3 regions of the Bacillus sp. UMB0893 genome follow, and region 1 is predicted to be linked to each of the others. Evidence: riboswitches for the same ligand, from Rfam matches in the RefSeq annotation. Region 1 holds a riboswitch; each other region holds the start of a gene.
The links. A riboswitch is a leader RNA that binds a small molecule or an ion and turns the genes downstream of it on or off. The one in region 1 is predicted to bind S-adenosylmethionine.

Region 1 (6,492 bases):
GAATTTTGAAATTGCAGAGCCTGTGTTTCACTTTTTATCATATGAATCGCCTGATCGAATTCACCAAGTTGAAGAAGGCCAGATAACACGTATAATTTATTGGTAAACTCATGTGTTTGGGAACGGAGATCTTCTGAATATCTTTTGACTTCCGATACGGTGTTTATCATCTGCTCAATTTCCGTTTTGTCGCGAAAAGAAGCAACAACACCTCTTATCCCACTTTCATCAAAGAGTGGAGTGCTATTCACGATAACTGTTTTATCTTTCCAAACCATTTCTTGATCAACGTGCGGATTTCCCTGTTTTAAAACTTCATAAAGATAATCGGAAGGAAACAGTCCATCCACTTTCATATGCCTGACAGACCCTTTAATATGAAGGAGCTTCTTAGCCGGCTGATTCATCATTGTAATGTAGCCTTCTTTATCTATAGCTAAAATACCCTCTTTGACCCCATGCAGCACAGCGTTTTTTTCTTTATAAAGAGCAGCAATTTCGTACGGTTCGAGCCCCATAGTGTCCTTGCGGATATTGCTTGACAGCAAAATGCTTCCGAGCACAGATATAAAAAGGGCAAAGAGAGAAACAAGCAGAACTTTAATGAAATTCTTCATGATTTGCTGGTTGATGTCTTCTAATAAAAATCCTGCTGAAACGAGACCGATAATCTCTCCCTGTTTGTTAAAAATAGGAGATTTCCCTCTAAGAGACGGTCCGAGTGATCCGCTCGCTTTTGAAACATAAAACTCCCCTTTAAGAATGGCTCTATCGTTATCTCCTCCCGTCATTTTTTTCCCAATTTCTGACTTCATGGGATGTGAATAACGAATGCCATTTTTATTCCCTACTACAATGAACTCAGCGCCTGTTTGTTTCCTGATCTCTTCTGCTAAAGGCTGGATCGTTTCGGAAGGATTGTCAGATTGAAATGCATCGATAATGGTTGGCATGAGGGCGACGGTTTTTGATAACTCCAGTGCCATCCTTCCTTTATTTTCTTCGATTTGTTTGCTTTCCATATAGCTGAAAAAACCTGTCAGCAGCAGGATCAATAATAACCCCAATAAAAGAACCAGCCCGAGTATTTTAATCTGTAAAGACACTTTTATCGTCTTCAGGCAGCATTCCTCCTACTATTAAATCCTTTTTATCTTAATTTTCTAATCTATTGAACTTATTAAAGAAAGAATACAAGTAAATTCTGCATACGTCAAAGAACCTTGTATTGGTTGTTTTAATTGCTTTTAATTTTCAACAAGTGAGGGAATCTCAAAAAGACCGGGCAAACATTAGCCTGGTCTTCCTGAGATTTAAGAGCCCAATCTAGAAACTTCCTCTTCTATCCGGTTTATATCAATCCGTTCAAATAATGGTTTAACTTGGCTCAGCTCAATTACTGAATCAAGCGGAGTATAGGACCACTTATCAGCTTTCAAGCCCATTAATTCTTGAATTTCTCTGCTCGAAAATGGCAGAAATGGCTGCAGTAAAATAGATAAGTTTGCAATGGCGACAGTGCAGGTGAAGAGTGTATTTTCACAAGCAGCAGCGTTATCTTTAACAGAAATCCAAGGTTTTTGCTCATCAAAATATTTATTCATGCGGCGAATAAAAGAAAAGAGATGGTCGAGGGCTGCTTTAAATTGCCCGCTTTCGATTTGTTTGCCAATCGTTTGATAGAGCTGATTTATGTTGCTTTCTACTTCGCTGTCAAGAACCGCTGGCCTTACTATTGATGAAAAAGACTTTTCGATAAACTTAAATGTCCGATTTACTAGATTCCCATATGCGCCGAGCAGCTCACTGTTATGAGAGTGGATGAACTCACGCCAGGAAAAATCAGTATCTCTTTTTTCAGGAGCATTTACAGTTAAAAAATATCGTATGGAATCAGGATGATAGTTCTCCAATATTTGCGGTACCCAAACTGCCCAGTTCTGGCTTGTTGATAATTTTTTCTTTTCAATTGTGAGGTATTCGCTTGAGATGATATGATCTGGAAGATGCAAGCTGCCAATCCCCATCAAGATGCCAGGCCATATTATTGAGTGAAAGGGGATATTATCCTTACCATGAACATAATAGGCTTTCGTACCTTCACTCCAAAAAGGCTGCCAATCCTGCTGATTTTCCACTGACCATAACTTGCTTGCTGACAAGTAGCCTGAAACAGCTTCGATCCAAACGTAGATTTTTTTCTCCTCATAACCCTTTATAGGAACAGGTACGCCAATCGGAAGATCTCTTGAGGCAGCCCTGTCCTGCAGCCCTTCGGATAAATACCGCTTTGTCAGTTTGATGGCATTATCGCGCCACAGCTGTTTGTTTTCTGCCGATGTTGCATACTTTTCAAGTTTTTCCTGCAGAGCTGATAGTTCAAAGTAGTAATGTCTTGTCAATTTTAAAGCGGGCTCATGAGCGCAAAGCTTGCATGTTTTATTTATGAGATCTAGCGGATCGAGAATACTTGCACAAGCATCACACTGATCCCCTCTTGCATGAGCTGAACAATTCGGACAAGTTCCCTCTACAAACCGATCAGGCAAAAATTGTTTACAGTGACCGCAGTAAGCCTGGAGCGTTTCTTTTTCATAAAGAAAGCCATTATCTAAAAGGGTCATAAAGATTTCCTGCACAGCTTGATGGTGATGCTGGTGATCTGTACGAGTATAACAGTCATAGGTAAATCCAAGTTTTTGAAAAGAATCGGCAAATTCCTTATGATACCGGTCAGCAATGACTTGGGCCGGTACATTTTCCTGCCTTGCTCTGATTGAAATGGGCGTTCCATTGCAATCACTGCCTGAAACGTATAATACCTTTTCCCCTTTCAAACGATAATATCTTGCTAAAATATCACCGGGCAATAGACTTGCGATATGTCCGATATGCAGAGACCCATTTGCGTAAGGCCATGCTCCTCCAATAAAAATAGACATTTCATTATCCTCCTTTTGAACATAAGGTCTGTTTTTGCATAGATTTTTTTTATTCGTATATCGACTAAAGCCGTATATAGGAGGATTTCGTGCTTTTTTCTAATAAATTTTTATAATGAATCTTAGAAAAGAGCCAACAAAAAAACCTCGTCCATAGACTTAATAAGTCTAAGGACGAGGTTTGATTTCGCGGTACCACCTTAGTTTACAGATTACTCACATAACCTGTCTTCATTCGTACGGAACATGAGAAAATGTCGATACGCAGGCTGTTGTAACGTCAGCCACCACGTCACAGCCTACTGATGATGACAGTTGTCATGATGTTCGGTGTGAAGCTCAAAGGTCATTTTCTGTGAAGGATTTCTTGCTTCTTTTCAGCTCCCGAAGCTCTCTGGATAGACGTCCGACTCACATACTTTTCCTTATCAATGCTTTTCATGTTTTATATAGTTTATCCAAAAAGAGGAAAAATGTAAATAGTCAGATTATTCTTCTTTGAAAAGCTCCTTCAAAAATTTCTCGCGGTTTTCCAAAAAGTACTTCGTAATCTGATAATGATCCGTTTCAGTATAATTGATTTCTGCAATACGATCCTCATCGAAATTCAAGATACTTGCCCCAGGATATCCAAGCAAGATGGGGGAATGAGTGGCGATAATAAACTGTGTGTCGCCATCTTTTGTTAAGTCATGCAGGATGCGGAGCAAGGTCAGCTGCCTTGTTGGTGAAAGAGCGGCCTCTGGCTCATCCAATAAGTAGACGGCTTTTGTGCCGAAGCGATTTAGAAAAAGAGATAGAAATGATTCGCCATGTGATTGATGATGAAGGGATTTTCCACCATACGGTCCAAATACATCACCTGACCAGGGATCTTCATTCAGTTCCTCCAAATAAGATGCAAACTGGTAAAACGATTCTGCTCTCAGGAAAAAGCCATTCCTAACCTTAGGCATCCAGGCAAGCCTGATATACCTTCCCAGGTCCGATTGAGAGCTTCTCGTTTCGTAAAGATGGTGGCTGCCGCCCGCGGTATTAAAGCCGCATTGATAAGCAATCGCCTCCATCAAAGTGGATTTGCCCGAGCCATTTTCCCCGACGAAAAAGGTAACTGGACTTTTAATTTTGATCTCATCCAAATTGGAAATGGCAGGAATGGAAAATGGATATTCTTTAATTGAAGGTACTTCTTCTTTGATTAATCGAATTGATTTTAAGAACATTTTATCACCTGTTCTTAGTTTAACAGGAATTATAGCTGCAAGTCATCGGCTTACAGGAATTTCAATTTCCGGATGACAGCACATGCGAATATAATCTGCTGTTTGATTCGCAATAATCTCTTTATCGTAATCCATCGAAGCTACATGATAGGAATTTGTCAGACTGATGATTTGTTTCATTGGGGAAGAAACGGACTCAAAAAGAAAATCAGAGCTTTCCGGCGGAACGACATGATCTTCCTCAGATTTAAAAATAAGAATGGGACATTCTACATCGGCAATTTTTGATTTTGTGAATGTAATCAAGCCTAATAGCTTTTTAACAGCAGTGATAGGAACAGCTGAGTAAGTAATTTCTTCAATTCCCTCCGCTTTTATATCTGGTTTTCCTTCAGGTATGAAGCGCGGCTCTGTCTTATCCCGAAAAAACTCATATCCAGGTACGTCCAAGGCTGCATTAATCGTTATAACGCCGCTAATTTCCTTATGTTTGCCCGCTAATTGAACAGCAAGCGTTCCACCCATGGATTGACCGGCAATAAATACGTTCTTGCAGACTTTTTTCAGCTTTAAATAAGCCTTTTCCAGATCTTCAAACCAATCCAAATAACAGCAATTTTCAAGTTCTTCAGCATGTGTTCCGTGGCCCTTTAGCCTGGGAGCAAGGACAGTAAAACCTTTATCAGCAAGCAATTTGCCAAGTTCCCCGACACTTTGAGGCGTTCCGACAAATCCGTGGCACAGTAAAATTCCAATCTCATTGCCTTTATGAAAAAAACTTTCTGCACCAGGCAGAACAGGGAATATCGTTTTACTCATCTTTCGTTCCTCCAATTCAAGCAATTATAAAAGAAAACCCTCTCTTCCATTGGCAATAAAGAGAGGGTTTTTCTTTATCAACCAAAGCGCGATGCTTTGCTGGTGGGAGCACCTTTTCCGTTCTTACGGTGGTTGCTGTGAAGTCATGGAGCCAGATCTCTCGTTCACTCTTGATAATTTATTTAATTCTGATTGGTTTAGTTGGTTTTAATGATCTTATCACGAGCAGCTTTTAACTGTCAATAGATTATGTGAAAGCGGAAAGCCCGAGAATTTAGTACTTCAATTTGTCGTTTTGGATCAGTGAAAATGGAGAGCTGATTTAGTTAGCTCATCATCCAGAAGAAAGTGCACCAAAGTGGGTGTTTGGTGCACAAAGAGTGCTCTTCAACCATAAGAAAGTGCGTCAAACTGGAGATTGCCGCACAAAGTTAGCTCATCATCCAGAAGAAATTGCGCCAAACCGGAGTTTGCCGCAGAAAGTTAGCTCACCATCCAGAGGAAAGTGCACCAACCGTAGTTTGCCGCACAAAGTTAGCGCATCATCTAGAAGAAAGTGCGCCAAACCGGAGTTTGTCGCACAAAGTTAGCTCATCATCCAGAAGAAAGTGCGCCAAACAGGAGTTTGCCGCAGAAAGTTAGCTCACCATCCAGAGGAAAGTGCGTCAAACCGGAGTTTGCAGCACAAAGTTAGCTCATCATCCAAAAGAAAGTGCGCCAAACCGGAGTTTGCCGCAGAAAGTTAGCTCACCATCCAGAGGAAAGTGCGCCAAATGGAGTTTGTCGCACAAAGTTAGCTCATCATCCAGAAGAAAGTGCGTCAAACCGGAGTTTGCCGCACAAAGTTAGCTCCCCATCCAGAAGAAAATGCGCCAAACAGGGGTTTGCAGCAATTTAGTACCCTAATATGGCATTTTGTGGCCGAGGAGTACCTCATTCATGCATTTTTAGGGCAGTGAAATCGCCCCTGAAGCATTTATCTTCACAAATGACAAAAACAGGAGTAAGATACTTATATTCCAATCAGACAGGTGGGGTTTTATGAAAACAATTCCTAAACCTCTTGTATTAACAAATCAATGGTTTATTGTTTTATCCGTTGCGGCAACCTGGATATCAGGTTTGGGGTGGATTCTTCTTATCCCTCTTATTGCAGGCATTATGGGTCTTCTTTTTAAATTTAATCCGGTTATGAAAACGGCGAAATTGTTTTTGAAGAAGCCTATGTCAGAATATATTCCAGAGGATTTTGATCAGCAGCAGTTTAACCAGGCAATTGCAGTTATTTGCCTTAGTCTTGGATTCATTGGCTACGTTCTTAACTGGATGATCCTTGCATACATTTTTACAGCAATGGTCGCTCTCGCTGCATTCATCGCCATTTTAGGTTTTTGTATTGGCTGCTTTATTCGGTTCCAGTGGCAGCAATATCGTCATCGGAAACTTTCAAAGCAGGCTTAAAAAAAGTGTTGACTTTCTGAAAATACGAGAGTAAAGTAAGACTCACA
Region 2 (6,492 bases), on a different contig from region 1:
CTTGCACCGATATTCATTGCAAAAAAGAGACTAATGACAAGAGCCATTATTTCAAGCACGAGGCAGACTCCTTATCCATGTAATCCGCACTCTGTTTTACCTTGCCCGCTCCATCTTCCAGAACGCAGATCATCGGCATTGAACGCTGGTGCAGTGCAATGTGAGCAGCCTATGCTAGGATAGCCATTGTCATGAAGTGGGTTGTATGGCAGATCATTCTTGTGTGCATACCGCCAAACATCTTTCCATGTCCAATGGATTAACGGACATATTTTAACGGATTTAAATTTGTCATCCCGGTTAATAAATTGTACATTCTTCCTTGTTTCAGATTGTTCGCGGCGCAGTCCTGAGATCCATGCTTCTGACTCTGATAGCGTTTCATTCAGAGGTGTAAGTTTTCTGATTTGACAGCATTGATTTGGATTGCTTTCCCATAATTTATCTCCAAATTCTGCTGCCTGCTCTTCCAGGGTGAGGCTGGGCTTTTTCATGATGATATTCAATTCAGGATACTTTTCCTTTACACGATCTATCGTTTCATACGTTTCTTTGAAATGAACGTCTGTATCCAGGAAAACGATTGTAGCATCAGGCCGGACCTTTGATATTAAATCCACCAGTACAATGCCCTCAATGCCAAAGCTGCATGCATAAACGATATCTTCGCCATAATGATCATAGCTCCATTTTAAAACGTTTAAAGCAGCTTTATATGTTTCATCAACCTCGAACTCAATAGTTGGCTCCTGCCATGTTTCATACGTAAGCATAATACACTTCCCTTCTATATAACACGTCCTGCCAAAGCAAAAAGAGGCATTTTAACAAGTGGCCTTATTCCCTGCTTTGTTAAAATGCCTCTAGTTTGTCTAGTCAGCACATTATTTACTTTTTTTGATCGAAAAGATTTTTGTTGACGCAGCTCTTTTCAAGTAAGCAGATACAGAATCAATTTAGTCCCAATTCCAACTGGACTAATGAAAGAACAAAGTTTACAAAAAGAGCCTATTTAATTCTTACTTTTTCATTCTTCTCAAGCTGAATCACTTTCCCATCCTGTACAATCAAGGTAACAGAACCATAATTCATTGTTTTCAGCATTTCACGCAATCTTTCCATTACGACTTCAAGATGATCTTCATTTCCCATTGCAGTCCCCCACTTCTTTTCTTATCCGCTAGTTTTGTTTTCAGAGAAATGCATCATTATCTGAGAAATAAAAAAAGCCTTCCAACTTGAAAGACTGTTCAGGCATGATTACCTTATCTTCCAAAATGGGATTTCATTTTGCTGGATTTAGCACCTTGCATTCAGCAGGTTGCCGGGCTTCACAGGGCCAGATCCCTTCGCCTCTCTGGATAAGTTTATTATATTTTTCTAAATTTTATCACAATTGTTTTATATGTCAACCCTAGTTTTTCGATAGGAATTAAAATATTTCATTTTTTCATTAAAAAACAACAAAATGGAAAATTTTGTGTTGACATTAATTCCGTTATTCCTAATGCTGAAATTACCTGCTTTGCAATACAACCCATTAAAGGATGTGATTGATTGTCAACTACAAGTCAGCTCTTAAAGGGCATCCTCGAGGGATGTATCCTAGCCATCAATGAAAAAGAGACGTGTATGGCTATGAATTAATGCAAAAGCTCGAACAGCATGGTTTTATATTTGTTAGTGAAGGAAGCATATATCCTCTGCTTCTGCGTCTTCAATAGGAAAAGCTTATTCAAGGTGAAATGAGAAAATCCGATACGGACCAAACCGCAAGTATTATTTTTTGACTGACGATGGGAGATCTTCGCTGAAAACAATCAGAAAAGACTGGCTTGACATTAGGAAACCTGTTACAAATTTGCTATTTCAAAAAGGGGAGGAATAAATGACTACAATGGAAATGAGACAAAGAATGGCTCTTCTGCAGCAAAAGCTTACAAAAGATAATAAAACAGCTTTTGAAAATATGTCCCTATTTATTTCAGCAAGTTCACGTTCTAAAAAGAGATAAAAAGGACCTATTATTAGAATTGCTTGAGCATTTAGTTCTTGCACAAAGGGATGGAAAGTCAGCAAATGACGTATTTGAAGACAATCTTGAAGCCTGCTGCAAGGAATTAATTTCAAACATGACAAAACCTGACCTGAAATTGAAATTACTTGATTTTGTTTTCTTTGGAATGGGAGCAGTGAGATTTTTTTCTCTAACACAAGGTATTCTAAATGGACTGTTCCTGCCATTCTTTCTTGAAATGATTGGTGAAACTAATTTACTTTCTGTTGCTTTTCTGTTTTTTATAACATATGGCTACAACAGCAATCTTTTTCTTATTCAAGCATTTTGTATTTAAGAAAAATGGCAAAGTGAAAATGATTCTTTTCCCGCTGGCATTAAGTATGCTGGTAATAACGATTCCTGTTTTTCTTTTTGCGGCTATTGACTTCCCAGCTGTTTCCAACCCGCCTATGCCTCAATGGATATACGTCATGACTGAAGTCGTGCTAATAGCCATGTCTTTTGCCTGGATTTTCAATTTAAGAGATGCATAATATAACCTGAAAACTTATATTGCTAAAAACTACAATCAATGTGAAAACAGCCTAGATTTATAAACTATTCTGAGGTGATCTGTATCCTATTTCCTTTTGTCATTACAATTTGCAGTCTCATTGCAGGTGCTTACTCTCTTGCTTATGCTCTTATTAAACAAGTTGATCATGGCTGTTTTCATTCAATAAAAGAAGAACAGACAGGTCTGTTTTATCTGTTTGGATGGATTGGCAGCATTAGCTTGTCGTTTTGCAGCAAGGTCTTTTCTGAACAATGGAAGGAAAAGGTGTTCAGATCCGGATACCTGCTATTAGGTATGGCGGCATTTACAAGCTCAATCATGATCTGGATCAATTAAAAAAGCAAAGTCAGCGACTTTGCTTTTACTGTTTTATAGAGTCATCCACTCTTCCGTTGCCGGGTTATCACGCCATTTTTTTAGTTTTTCATGATCCTCTTTTTCAATGGATCCATTGTTTAAAGCTACTTCGATCAATGCAGAATAATCGGTTAAAGAGACAGAATTTATTTTTTCGTGTGCAAGCTGCTCTGCTCCTTTTTGCAGTTCATATGTAAAGATTGAAACAACACCAGCAACCTCGCACCCAGCCTCTCTTAAAGCCTGAACAGCTTTAACAACACTGCCGCCAGTGGAAATTAAATCTTCAACGACTACAACCTTTTGTCCTTCATGTACTTTTCCTTCGATTTGATTGCCTTTTCCATGGCCTTTTGGCTTGCTTCTGACATAGCACATCGGCAGATTAAGCAGATCACTCACCCAAGCAGCATGCGGAATACCTGCTGTTGCAGTGCCTGCAATCATTTCAGCATCGGGATAATGTTCTTGAATGAGCTTTGTTAAGCCTGCTGCAATCTGATTTCTTACCTCTGGATAGGATAAAGTTAAACGGTTGTCGCAATAGATTGGTGCTTTAAGCCCGCTTGACCACGTAAATGGATTATTCGGACTTAAAAAGACGGCTTCAATTTTCAGCAGCTGTTCAGCAATTTGATGTTTCATACAGATAGAACCTCCCAGGCGTTTTTCATTTCCAAGTATGCTTTATGAGGATTTTCAGCTTTCGTAATGCTTCTTCCGACTACGATGGCGCTTGATCCAAGCCCTCTTGCTTTCTCAGGCGTCGCTACTCTGACTTGATCATCAAGTGAATCACTGGCCATACGGATGCCAGGTGTTATCGTAAGGAAGGTACGGTCCATATGCTTATAGATTTCCGGAACTTCAAGCGTTGAACATACAACTCCGTCAAGACCATTTTCATAAGCACGTTTGGCATAGTGCAGTACGGTCTCATTCAATCCCTTTTCATTCAGCAGATCTTCTTTCAGCATAGTCTCAGAAGTACTCGTTAATTGAGTCACAGCTATACAATCAGGCCGTTTATTGCCAGCTGGAGTGCCTGCTTCTAAGCCTTCGATGGCTGCCTGCATCATTGCACTTCCGCCTGCAGCATGCACATTCACGAGATCTACCTCAAGCCTTGCAAGACCTCTCATAGACTGCTTCACTGTTTGAGGAATATCATGCAGCTTCAAATCCAAGAAAATTTGATGACCGTTTGACTTAAGCTGATGAACAATCTCGGGACCTTCCTGATAAAACAGCTCCATTCCTACTTTTACATAGAGTTTTTCCTCAGGAAGCATGTCTAAAAATCGGCTGACTTCTTTTCCGGTTGGAAAATCAAGCGCGATAATAAGCGGTCTCTCGTTCATTCTTCCAGCTCCTTCCGATGCATTCTGAAATATGCTCAAATCCATATTCTTTTAATGTTTCCGGTAATTGTTCAATGATTTCAGGACATACAAACGGATTCACAAAGTTTGCTGTTCCGACTGCCACTGCACTTGCCCCCGCATACATAAACTCAATAACGTCCTCAGCTGTCTGCACTCCGCCCATGCCGATAATCGGAATGGAAACAGCTTGGCTGACTTCGTAAACCATTCGAATCGCTACAGGTTTAATTGCAGGACCCGATAAACCTCCGGAGCGATTGGCAAGGATAGGCTTTGCCGTTCTCATATTCAATCTCATACCTAAGAGTGTATTGATCATTGTTAAGCCATCAGCACCAGCGTTTTCAATTGCTTTTGCGATTTCAACAATATTGCTTACATTTGGAGAAAGCTTTACATAAACCGGTACTTCTGAAACTTCTTTCACAGCTTTAGTTAAAGAAGCTGCAATCTCAGGGTTTGTGCCGAATGCGATTCCGCCCGTTTTTACATTCGGACATGAAATATTCAATTCGATCGCGTGAACATTTTTCGCTTTGCTGATCGCTTTTGTAACTTCAGCGTAATCCTCCTGCATGGAGCCTGCGACATTGGCTATGATCGGAACGTCAAATGACTCAAGCCATGGAAGTTCATTTTCAAGCACTCCCTTTAGCCCTGGATTCTGCAATCCAATCGCATTCAGCATTCCAGATTCCGTTTCGGCAACTCTTGGTGTCGGATTCCCAAATCGAGGCTCCGATGTTGTGGCTTTGATCATGATGGCACCAAGTTTGCTGAGATCATACAGGTCCGCATATTCTTTTCCGAATCCAAAACATCCTGAAGCTGGCATAACCGGATTTTTCAAAGATAAACCAGGCAATTCGATGTTTAACATGATAGAAGCACCTCCCCTGCTTTAAATACTGGTCCATCGCTGCATACTTTTTTATAAGAAGTGCCTTCTGGGTCATCAGCAGTGTGGCACACACATGCAAAACATGCTCCAATTCCGCACCCCATTCGCTCTTCTAACGAGAGGAATACAGGCTTGTCAGGAAAAAGTCTTTCAATGTTTGCAAGCATTGGAGTTGGCCCGCAAGAAAACAGTGCATCAAATGAAAGTTCATATTCTTTAATTAAATCCGTTACAAAGCCTTTCATTCCATGAGATCCATCTACAGTTGTTACATACGTATCCCCAAGCTTTTGAAACTCTCTCTCATAAAATACGTGTTCAATTGACTGAAAGCCGAGTACGTGTTTGACGAAGACCCCTCTTTTGACAAGTTGCCTGGATAATTCATATAAAGGAGGTACTCCGATTCCGCCGCCAACCAGCAGCGCAGTATCACCTGCATGCAGCTGAGATGGATCAAATCCATTTCCGAGCGGTCCCAATACATCAACGAGCTCACCTTTTGCTCTGGCAGAAAGGTGCTTAGTGCCAGCTCCTTCTGCTCTGTAAATCATGGTGAATTCTTGTTTTTCTTTGTTTATTTTTGCTATGCTGATCGGTCTCCTTAACAGAGGAGAGGCCGTCTCAGACACTTTTAAATGTACAAACTGTCCTGGCTGATTCATGTGATCTACTAAGCTTCCTTTTAAAGTAAGCTCATATATACCTGCTGCCAGTTCCTTATGATCTGCAATCATCATCCATTCTTTTTGTATCACGCGTATGTCACCTCTTGACTGAATTCACGTTTTGGCATTTCGTCCGTTGAAAAAGTCATAGACTCAAGGACACTTAATATCGCTTTAGCTGTATCAAGCGAAGTTAAACAAGGAATTCCATTTTCAACTGATTCACGGCGGATTCTGAATCCGTCACGCTGCGGCTGTTTGCCTTTCGTCAAGGTGTTGATGACAAATTGTGCTTCGCTTGTGCGGATGATGTCAAGCATATTCGGTGCCTCGCTGCCAATCTTATTCACTACTTTTGCATAAACACCATTTTCATGAAGATAATCCGCAGTTCCGCTGGTCGCCATGATTTGGTAGCCGATTGCACTAAAGCGTCTCGCAACTTCAAGCCCTTCTTCTTTATCTTTGTCTGCAATTGTCAGCAAAACCTGACCATAGTTCTTTATTTTCATGCCTGATGCAATTAGGCCTTTGTACAGTGCTTTTTCAAGCGTCGTATCTTTGCCCATTACTTCACCAGTTGATTTCATTTCAGGTCCGAGAGT
Region 3 (6,492 bases), on a different contig from region 1:
TATAAATTTCTAGAACGACTAACAATAATAAAGTAAGGACCTTGAAACGAAAAAACACTTTTTTAAGAGTAAAAATGAGGAAGTCGGTCTTCAAAAATAGGAATTTGTTTCCTGATTTCCTTTACTTTCCCCATCTCAAGCATGGTTGTTAGAGAAGCTGGTTCTGTGCCAGCTTCAGCCAAAATCTCTCCCCAAGGGTCAATAATCATAGAATGGCCGGCGAATTCATTTTTTGGATCTCTGCCTGAACGGTTGCAGGCAACAATATAACATTGATTTTCAATGGCACGGCTGATCAGCATGGATCTCCAATGATTCACTCTCGGAAGAGGCCATTCAGCCACAACATACAGGACTTCTGCTCCTACGGTCGTATGAGCCCGGATCCATTCTGGAAAACGGATATCATAGCAAATGACCCCGGCACTTTGAATGCCGTCCAATGCAAAGAGTCCTTTTTCCGAACCGGCGTTTAAGTATAGATGCTCATCCATAAGCTTAAATAAATGCAGCTTGCTGTATTCATGTACAAGCGCCCCGTCTCTGTCGAAAATATACATCGTGTTCGTCACACCTGACTTTGTTTTTTTCGCGATGGAGCCGGCAACGATATTTACTTTATGGGCTTTCGCAAGGCTGCTGATCAATGTTTTTGTCTTATTGCCGTCATGATCCGCTATTTCGTCGAGACGTGTTAAATCATAGCCAGTAGTCCATAGTTCAGGGAGCACGATCACATCAGATTTTTCAGTTTTTACGATTTTTTCAATTTCTTTTTTTACGGTTTCAGCATTTGCTTTTGGTTCTCCAAAGGCAAGGTCTATTTGCAGGCATGTCACTTTTGGATTCATAAAACGTCATCTCCGCCTTAAAATTTTTCTTTACAAGCTGACTCTAACAATATATTATTTTTGACTAGAATTTCAAGAATTTTTTGAGAAGGTGTAAAACATGAAAAACTTTAAACAATCACAGTTATTAAATAAGCTTCCAAAGCAATTTTTTGCAAGCTTGGTAGCGAGAGTAAATGCGAGTATAGAAGCGGGACATGATGTCATTAATTTAGGGCAGGGAAATCCAGATCAGCCGACTCCCCCTCATATCGTGAAGGCGCTTCAAGAGGCAGCTGAAAATCCAAACTATCACAAGTATTCACCGTTTCGCGGACAGAAATTTCTAAAAGAAGCCATCGTGCGATTTTACGAGAGGGAGTATGGTGTCAGCCTAGATCCAGACAAAGAGGTTGCCATTTTGTTTGGGGGAAAAGCAGGGCTTGTAGAAATTCCGCAATGTTTATTAGATCCAGATGATTTAGTGCTGGTGCCGGATCCCGGGTATCCCGATTATTGGTCTGGAGTAGAGCTTTCGCGGGCTAAGATGGAATTTATGCCCCTTTTGAAAGAAAACGAGTTTCTTCCGGATTACGGACAAATTTCAGATGACATGAAACATCAGGCAAAGCTTATGTTTTTAAATTATCCGAACAATCCGACGGGTGCTGTTGCCACAAAGGAATTTTTTGATGAAACGGTTGCGTTTGCAAAAGAAAATGACATTTGTGTCGTTCACGATTTTGCCTATGGAGCCATTGGATTTGACGGAAAAAAACCTGTCAGCTATTTAGAAGCCGAAGGTGCTAAAGAGACAGGGATTGAGATCTACACACTCTCAAAAACGTATAATATGGCAGGCTGGAGAATTGGCTTTGCGATCGGAAATGAAAGTGTGATTGAAGCTATTAATCTGCTGCAGGATCATATGTTTGTCAGCGTATTCAGCGCCATTCAGGAAGCGGCTGCTGCTGCCCTCCTGGAATCACAAACTTGTGTAGAAGAATTAGTAGATCGTTACGAGAGCCGCCGTCGTGTTTTCATTACAGCATTAAACGAAATCGGCTGGAAGGTAGAAGCGCCGCCAGGATCGTTTTTTGTATGGCTGCCGGTTCCAGAAGGCTTTACTTCTGAATCCTTTGCTGATTACCTGCTTGAGCACGCACATGTTTGTGTGGCTCCAGGCATCGGGTTTGGGAGATTTGGAGAAGGGTACGTCAGGGCTGGTCTGTTAACGTCAGAAGACAGATTAAGAGAAGCAGCTGAAAGAATAAAATCGTTGAATCTATTTTAAATTAGAGTTGACAGTCAAAAAAAAAGCTGTCATAATCCAAATTAATTTCATGTAAAATTCAGAACATACAGGAAAAGCGGAAGCTCCTTGGTCAGCGCAGGCATGGCAGATAAGGATCAGACGGAAAAGTCCGGGTTTGACTTCATTGGCGGAGCCGTTCTGACAGAGGAGAAAGGCGCTGAAGCTTAACATCCATGTGAACTATTTTTACTATCCAAAATTACTTAAATAAGCCATTCTTATCAAGAGCAGGTGGAGGGACTAGCCCGATGAAGCCCGGCAACCGACTTAAACTTTGGTTTAAGCACGGTGCTAAATCTTGCAGCATTCGCTGATAGATAAGGATCTTAGCCATGTTAGATAAGGTCTCTTTTCAGTTAGCGGAAAAGGGGCCTTTTTATATTGTTATGGAAGGAAGGTACAGACATGAGCGGAATGACAGCGACATATCTAATCCATGATGAAAAAAATTTAGAAAAAAGAGCAGACGGAATTGCTCTCGGTTTAACGGTTGGGTCATGGACAGACCTTCCTAAACTGACACAAGTTCAATTGCAGCAGCATAAAGGAAGGGTCATCTCAGTTGAAGAAATTGAATCCGATGAAAAGACAGATGCCTACTTAGGCAAACGTGTTAAAAAAGGCTTGATTAAGATTTTTTATCCAGGTGTTAACTTTACGCATGATCTGCCGGCAATTCTCTCTACCGTATTCGGCAAGCTTTCTCTTGACGGTGAAGTGAAGCTCCTTGATTTAGATTTTTCAGATGATATTCTTTCTTCTTTTCAAGGGCCGAAATTTGGGATTAAAGGGATCCGGGAAAAGCTTGGAGTTTTTGACAGACCATTGCTGATGAGCATTTTTAAAGGTGTGATCGGACGTGATCTGAATTTCCTGAAGGATCAGCTTAGAGACCAGGTGCTTGGCGGAGTCGATTTGGTTAAGGATGATGAAATCCTTTTTGAAAATGAATTAACGCCATTTGAAGGTCGCATAACAGCCGGGAGAGAAGTTTTAAGAGAGGTCTATGAGCAGACCGGTCATCGGTCGATGTATGCCGTACATTTATCCGGCAGAACGTATGAGTTAAAAGAAAAAGCGAAGCGTGCAGCAGACCTTGGAGCAGACGCGTTGCTGTTTAACGTATTTGCATACGGACTGGATGTACTTCAAAGCTTAGCCGAGGATAGAGACATTGGTATTCCAATTATGGCACATCCTGCTGTAAGCGGTGCCTTGGCATCATCAAATCTATATGGAATCTCGCATTCTCTTTTACTGGGAAAATTGCTGAGATACAGCGGGGCAGATTTTTCCTTGTTTCCTTCACCGTATGGAAGTGTTGCGCTTGACAGAGATGCTGCACTTGCGATTAGTGCTGCATGTAAAGGAAAAGAAGAGCTGAAAGAAACCTTCCCGGTGCCTTCTGCAGGAATTCATCCCGGACTTGTGCCCATCTTGATTCAGGATTTTGGGCTTGATAGCATCATCAACGCAGGCGGCGGTGTTCATGGCCATCCAAATGGGGCTGCCGGCGGAGGAAAAGCATTCCGTGCAGCAATTGATGCTGCCTTGCATGGAGTTTCTTTATCTGAAAAAGCAAAAACAGATACAGATTTGCAAATCGCATTGGATCTGTGGGGGCAGGTGGAGGTGAGCCGATGAACAAGCCTGTCATTATTTGCGATTTTGACGGAACGATTACGAATAATGACAATATCATCGCCCTTATGAAGAAGTTTGCTCCTTCTGAGTGGAACAGTCTTAAGGACGATGTGTTAAGTCAGCAGATTTCTGTAAGGGATGGAGTAGGGAAAATGTTTCAGCTGATTCCTTCTGAGCTGAAATACGAGATGATTCAATACCTGCTGTTTACCGCCCAAATTCGTGATGGATTTCGTGAATTTGTGCAATTTACGAAGGAAAAAGATATCCCTCTATATATCGTAAGCGGAGGAATCGATTTTTTTGTTCATCCATTATTGAATGGGCTTGTTGATCATGATCGGGTATATTGCAATAAAGCTGATTTCAGCGGTGAAACGATTGAAATTTTATGGCCAAATTCATGCGATGCGCATTGCAGCAATGATTGCGGCTGCTGTAAGCCTAGTTTGATCAGAAAGCTTGCTGACCCGCATCAAGAGGTGATCGTAATCGGTGACTCTGTTACAGATTTAGAAGCATCTAAACTCGCAGACTTTGTGTTTGCAAGGGATTTTCTTCTGGAAAAATGCAAGTCGCTGGAACTTCCTCATCAGGAATTTAAAACGTTTTTTGACGTCATAGAAGGATTGAAAGAAAGGCAGGTGGCGGTTTCATGAGTATTTTAAAACAGAGGTGGAGCGAGCTTGCTGCTGTCAAACGTGAGCTTTCACAGCGTGATTGGTTTCCGGGTACGAGCGGGAACTTAGCGATTAAAGTAAATGCCGAACCCCTCTCTTTTTTAGTAACATCCAGCGGAAAAGACAAGCGGCTTGAAACAGATGAGGATTTTTTGCTGGTAGACGGGGAAGGAGCTCCTCTTGAAGAAACCAATCAAAAGCCTTCTGCTGAAACACTTCTTCACGTGGAAATATATAACCGTACAAATGCTGGCTGCAGCCTTCATGTACATACAACCGACAACAATGTCATCTCCGAGCTTTACGGCGATGATGGAGGGATTACATTTAAAGGACAGGAAATCATTAAAGCGTTTGGACTGTGGGAAGAAGACGCGGAATGGCACATACCCATAATTGAGAATGCAGCGCATATCCCGACACTCGCAAATGATTTCGGACAGTACGTGAAGAAGGATTCAGGAGCTGTCCTAATTAGGAATCACGGCATTACCGCATGGGGAAAAGATGCATTTGAAGCAAAAAAAGTGCTCGAGGCTTGTGAATTTTTATTTTCCTATCATTTGAAATTATTATCTTTAAAGCAAGTCAAATCGCTCTCATTAAAAGCTTAAAAATAGGAGGAATTGGAATGGCAACGATTCGTTTACAAGGGACAAATGAAAGAATTTCAGATCAAAAAGAAGTAGCAGCTTTCCTGGAGTCGCAAGAGGTTATTTATGAATATTGGGATATTGAAAAGCTCCCAGAGAGTTTAAGAGAGAATTTCAAGCTTTCTGATGAACAAAAAGAAGAAATCCTGCAAGTATACAAAGATGAAATTGCTGATATCTCAGAACGCCGCGGCTATAAAGCGCAGGACGTGATCTCGCTGTCAGACAGCACTCCAAACCTTGATCAATTATTAAAAAACTTTCAGCAAGAGCATCATCATACAGATGATGAAGTCCGTTTTATCGTAAACGGACATGGAATTTTCATTATTCAGGGAAAAGATGGCTCGTTCTTTGATGTTGAACTAAATCCTGGCGATTTAATTTCAGTCCCGCCAAACATCCGCCACTACTTCACGCTGCAGCAAGACCGCAAAGTCGTTGCAGTCCGCATCTTTGTGACAGCTGAAGGCTGGGTGCCAATTTACGAAAAAGAAGAGCAGCAAGCTTAATGTTTGAAAATCCCCTTTGCCTGGATGGCAAAGGGGATTTATCCGTTTAAATTGGTGTTTTATCAGTAAAACAAATTTTTATATTATTTTATCGGGCTGAAATTCAACACGGCCGATTCCTGGATTATTCTGGCGGAAACCCATAATCCGGCCGATTCCTGGATTATTCTGGCGGAAACCCATAATCCGGCCGATTCCTGGATTATTCCGGCCAAAAACCAGCATAATCCGGCCAATACTTCGATTATTCCGGCCGAAACTCATAATCCGGCCGATTCCTCAATTATTCCCGACGAATCCATAATCCGGCCAATCGACCAAATTTACCGGAAGTGAGACAAATCCTGGAAAGTTACTATCAATCCTGATACAACCTCATTTGCTACTTTTCTTCCGATAATTTTCCAATTTTTTATCTTTATTGAAACTTACGTTTAAAATCAAAATTATTTAAATTTTCTTTACTCTATGCGGATTGTATGGTAAATTTTCAACAATAAATAAGCAATTAAGGGAGGCTTGTAAAGATGAAGATTCGCTACAATTTCGTCAAGAAAGAGGATGTCAGGTATTGTAAGGCAGATAGCACAGTAAAAGAAGCATATGAGCTGCTGAAGGAGTCAGGATATCGGAGCATTCCTGTTTTAAAAGAGAATGGCACCGTATTTGCAGGTCTCATTTATAAAGTCGATCTGCTTGATCATTATGTGGAAAAGCAAGGAAAAGATGAAGATTCAATCGAAGATTTAATTCAAGATCAGGATGCGTTTATGTATGAAGAAGATTCATTTTTTAAGACGTTCCTTACAATCAGAAGACTTCCATTTTTAGCTGTCCTTAATGAGAAAGAGGAATTTT

Region 2: it holds a riboswitch for S-adenosylmethionine, as region 1 does, so the genes downstream of both, CYJ36_RS04460 (YezD family protein) here and CYJ36_RS14505 (alpha/beta hydrolase) in region 1, are expected to answer to the same signal.
Region 3: it holds a riboswitch for S-adenosylmethionine, as region 1 does, so the genes downstream of both, mtnW (2,3-diketo-5-methylthiopentyl-1-phosphate enolase) here and CYJ36_RS14505 (alpha/beta hydrolase) in region 1, are expected to answer to the same signal.

Annotation. Positions count from the first base shown of each region.
Region 1 is NZ_PKLB01000006.1:174,266-180,757, reverse strand. It holds gene CYJ36_RS14520 (ATP-binding protein) at 1-1,121, opposite strand, end outside; gene metG (methionine--tRNA ligase) at 1,314-3,020, opposite strand; T-box leader at 3,110-3,383, opposite strand; gene CYJ36_RS14510 (AAA family ATPase) at 3,431-4,165, opposite strand; gene CYJ36_RS14505 (alpha/beta hydrolase) at 4,208-4,984, opposite strand; SAM riboswitch class I at 5,056-5,164, opposite strand; gene CYJ36_RS14500 (DUF4395 domain-containing protein) at 6,026-6,445, shown strand.
Region 2 is NZ_PKLB01000001.1:870,665-877,156, reverse strand. It holds gene CYJ36_RS04470 (inorganic phosphate transporter) at 1-47, opposite strand, end outside; gene CYJ36_RS04465 (phosphoadenylyl-sulfate reductase) at 72-773, opposite strand; gene CYJ36_RS04460 (YezD family protein) at 1,009-1,152, opposite strand; SAM riboswitch class I at 1,263-1,368, opposite strand; partial or broken gene CYJ36_RS04455 (PadR family transcriptional regulator) at 1,558-1,888, shown strand; gene CYJ36_RS24290 (hypothetical protein) at 1,889-2,014, shown strand; gene CYJ36_RS24020 (hypothetical protein) at 2,034-2,354, shown strand; gene CYJ36_RS24015 (hypothetical protein) at 2,401-2,553, shown strand; gene CYJ36_RS04440 (hypothetical protein) at 2,628-2,912, shown strand; gene pyrE (orotate phosphoribosyltransferase) at 2,946-3,578, opposite strand; gene pyrF (orotidine-5'-phosphate decarboxylase) at 3,575-4,294, opposite strand; gene CYJ36_RS04425 (dihydroorotate dehydrogenase) at 4,263-5,198, opposite strand; gene CYJ36_RS04420 (dihydroorotate dehydrogenase electron transfer subunit) at 5,192-5,977, opposite strand; gene carB (carbamoyl-phosphate synthase large subunit) at 5,974-6,492, opposite strand, start outside.
Region 3 is NZ_PKLB01000001.1:549,190-555,681, forward strand. It holds gene CYJ36_RS02800 (carbon-nitrogen family hydrolase) at 63-851, opposite strand; gene CYJ36_RS02805 (pyridoxal phosphate-dependent aminotransferase) at 952-2,124, shown strand; SAM riboswitch class I at 2,361-2,469, shown strand; gene mtnW (2,3-diketo-5-methylthiopentyl-1-phosphate enolase) at 2,551-3,789, shown strand; gene CYJ36_RS02815 (2-hydroxy-3-keto-5-methylthiopentenyl-1-phosphate phosphatase) at 3,786-4,448, shown strand; gene CYJ36_RS02820 (methylthioribulose 1-phosphate dehydratase) at 4,445-5,083, shown strand; gene CYJ36_RS02825 (1,2-dihydroxy-3-keto-5-methylthiopentene dioxygenase) at 5,101-5,634, shown strand; gene CYJ36_RS02830 (hypothetical protein) at 5,713-5,898, opposite strand; gene cbpA (cyclic di-AMP binding protein CbpA) at 6,162-6,492, shown strand, end outside.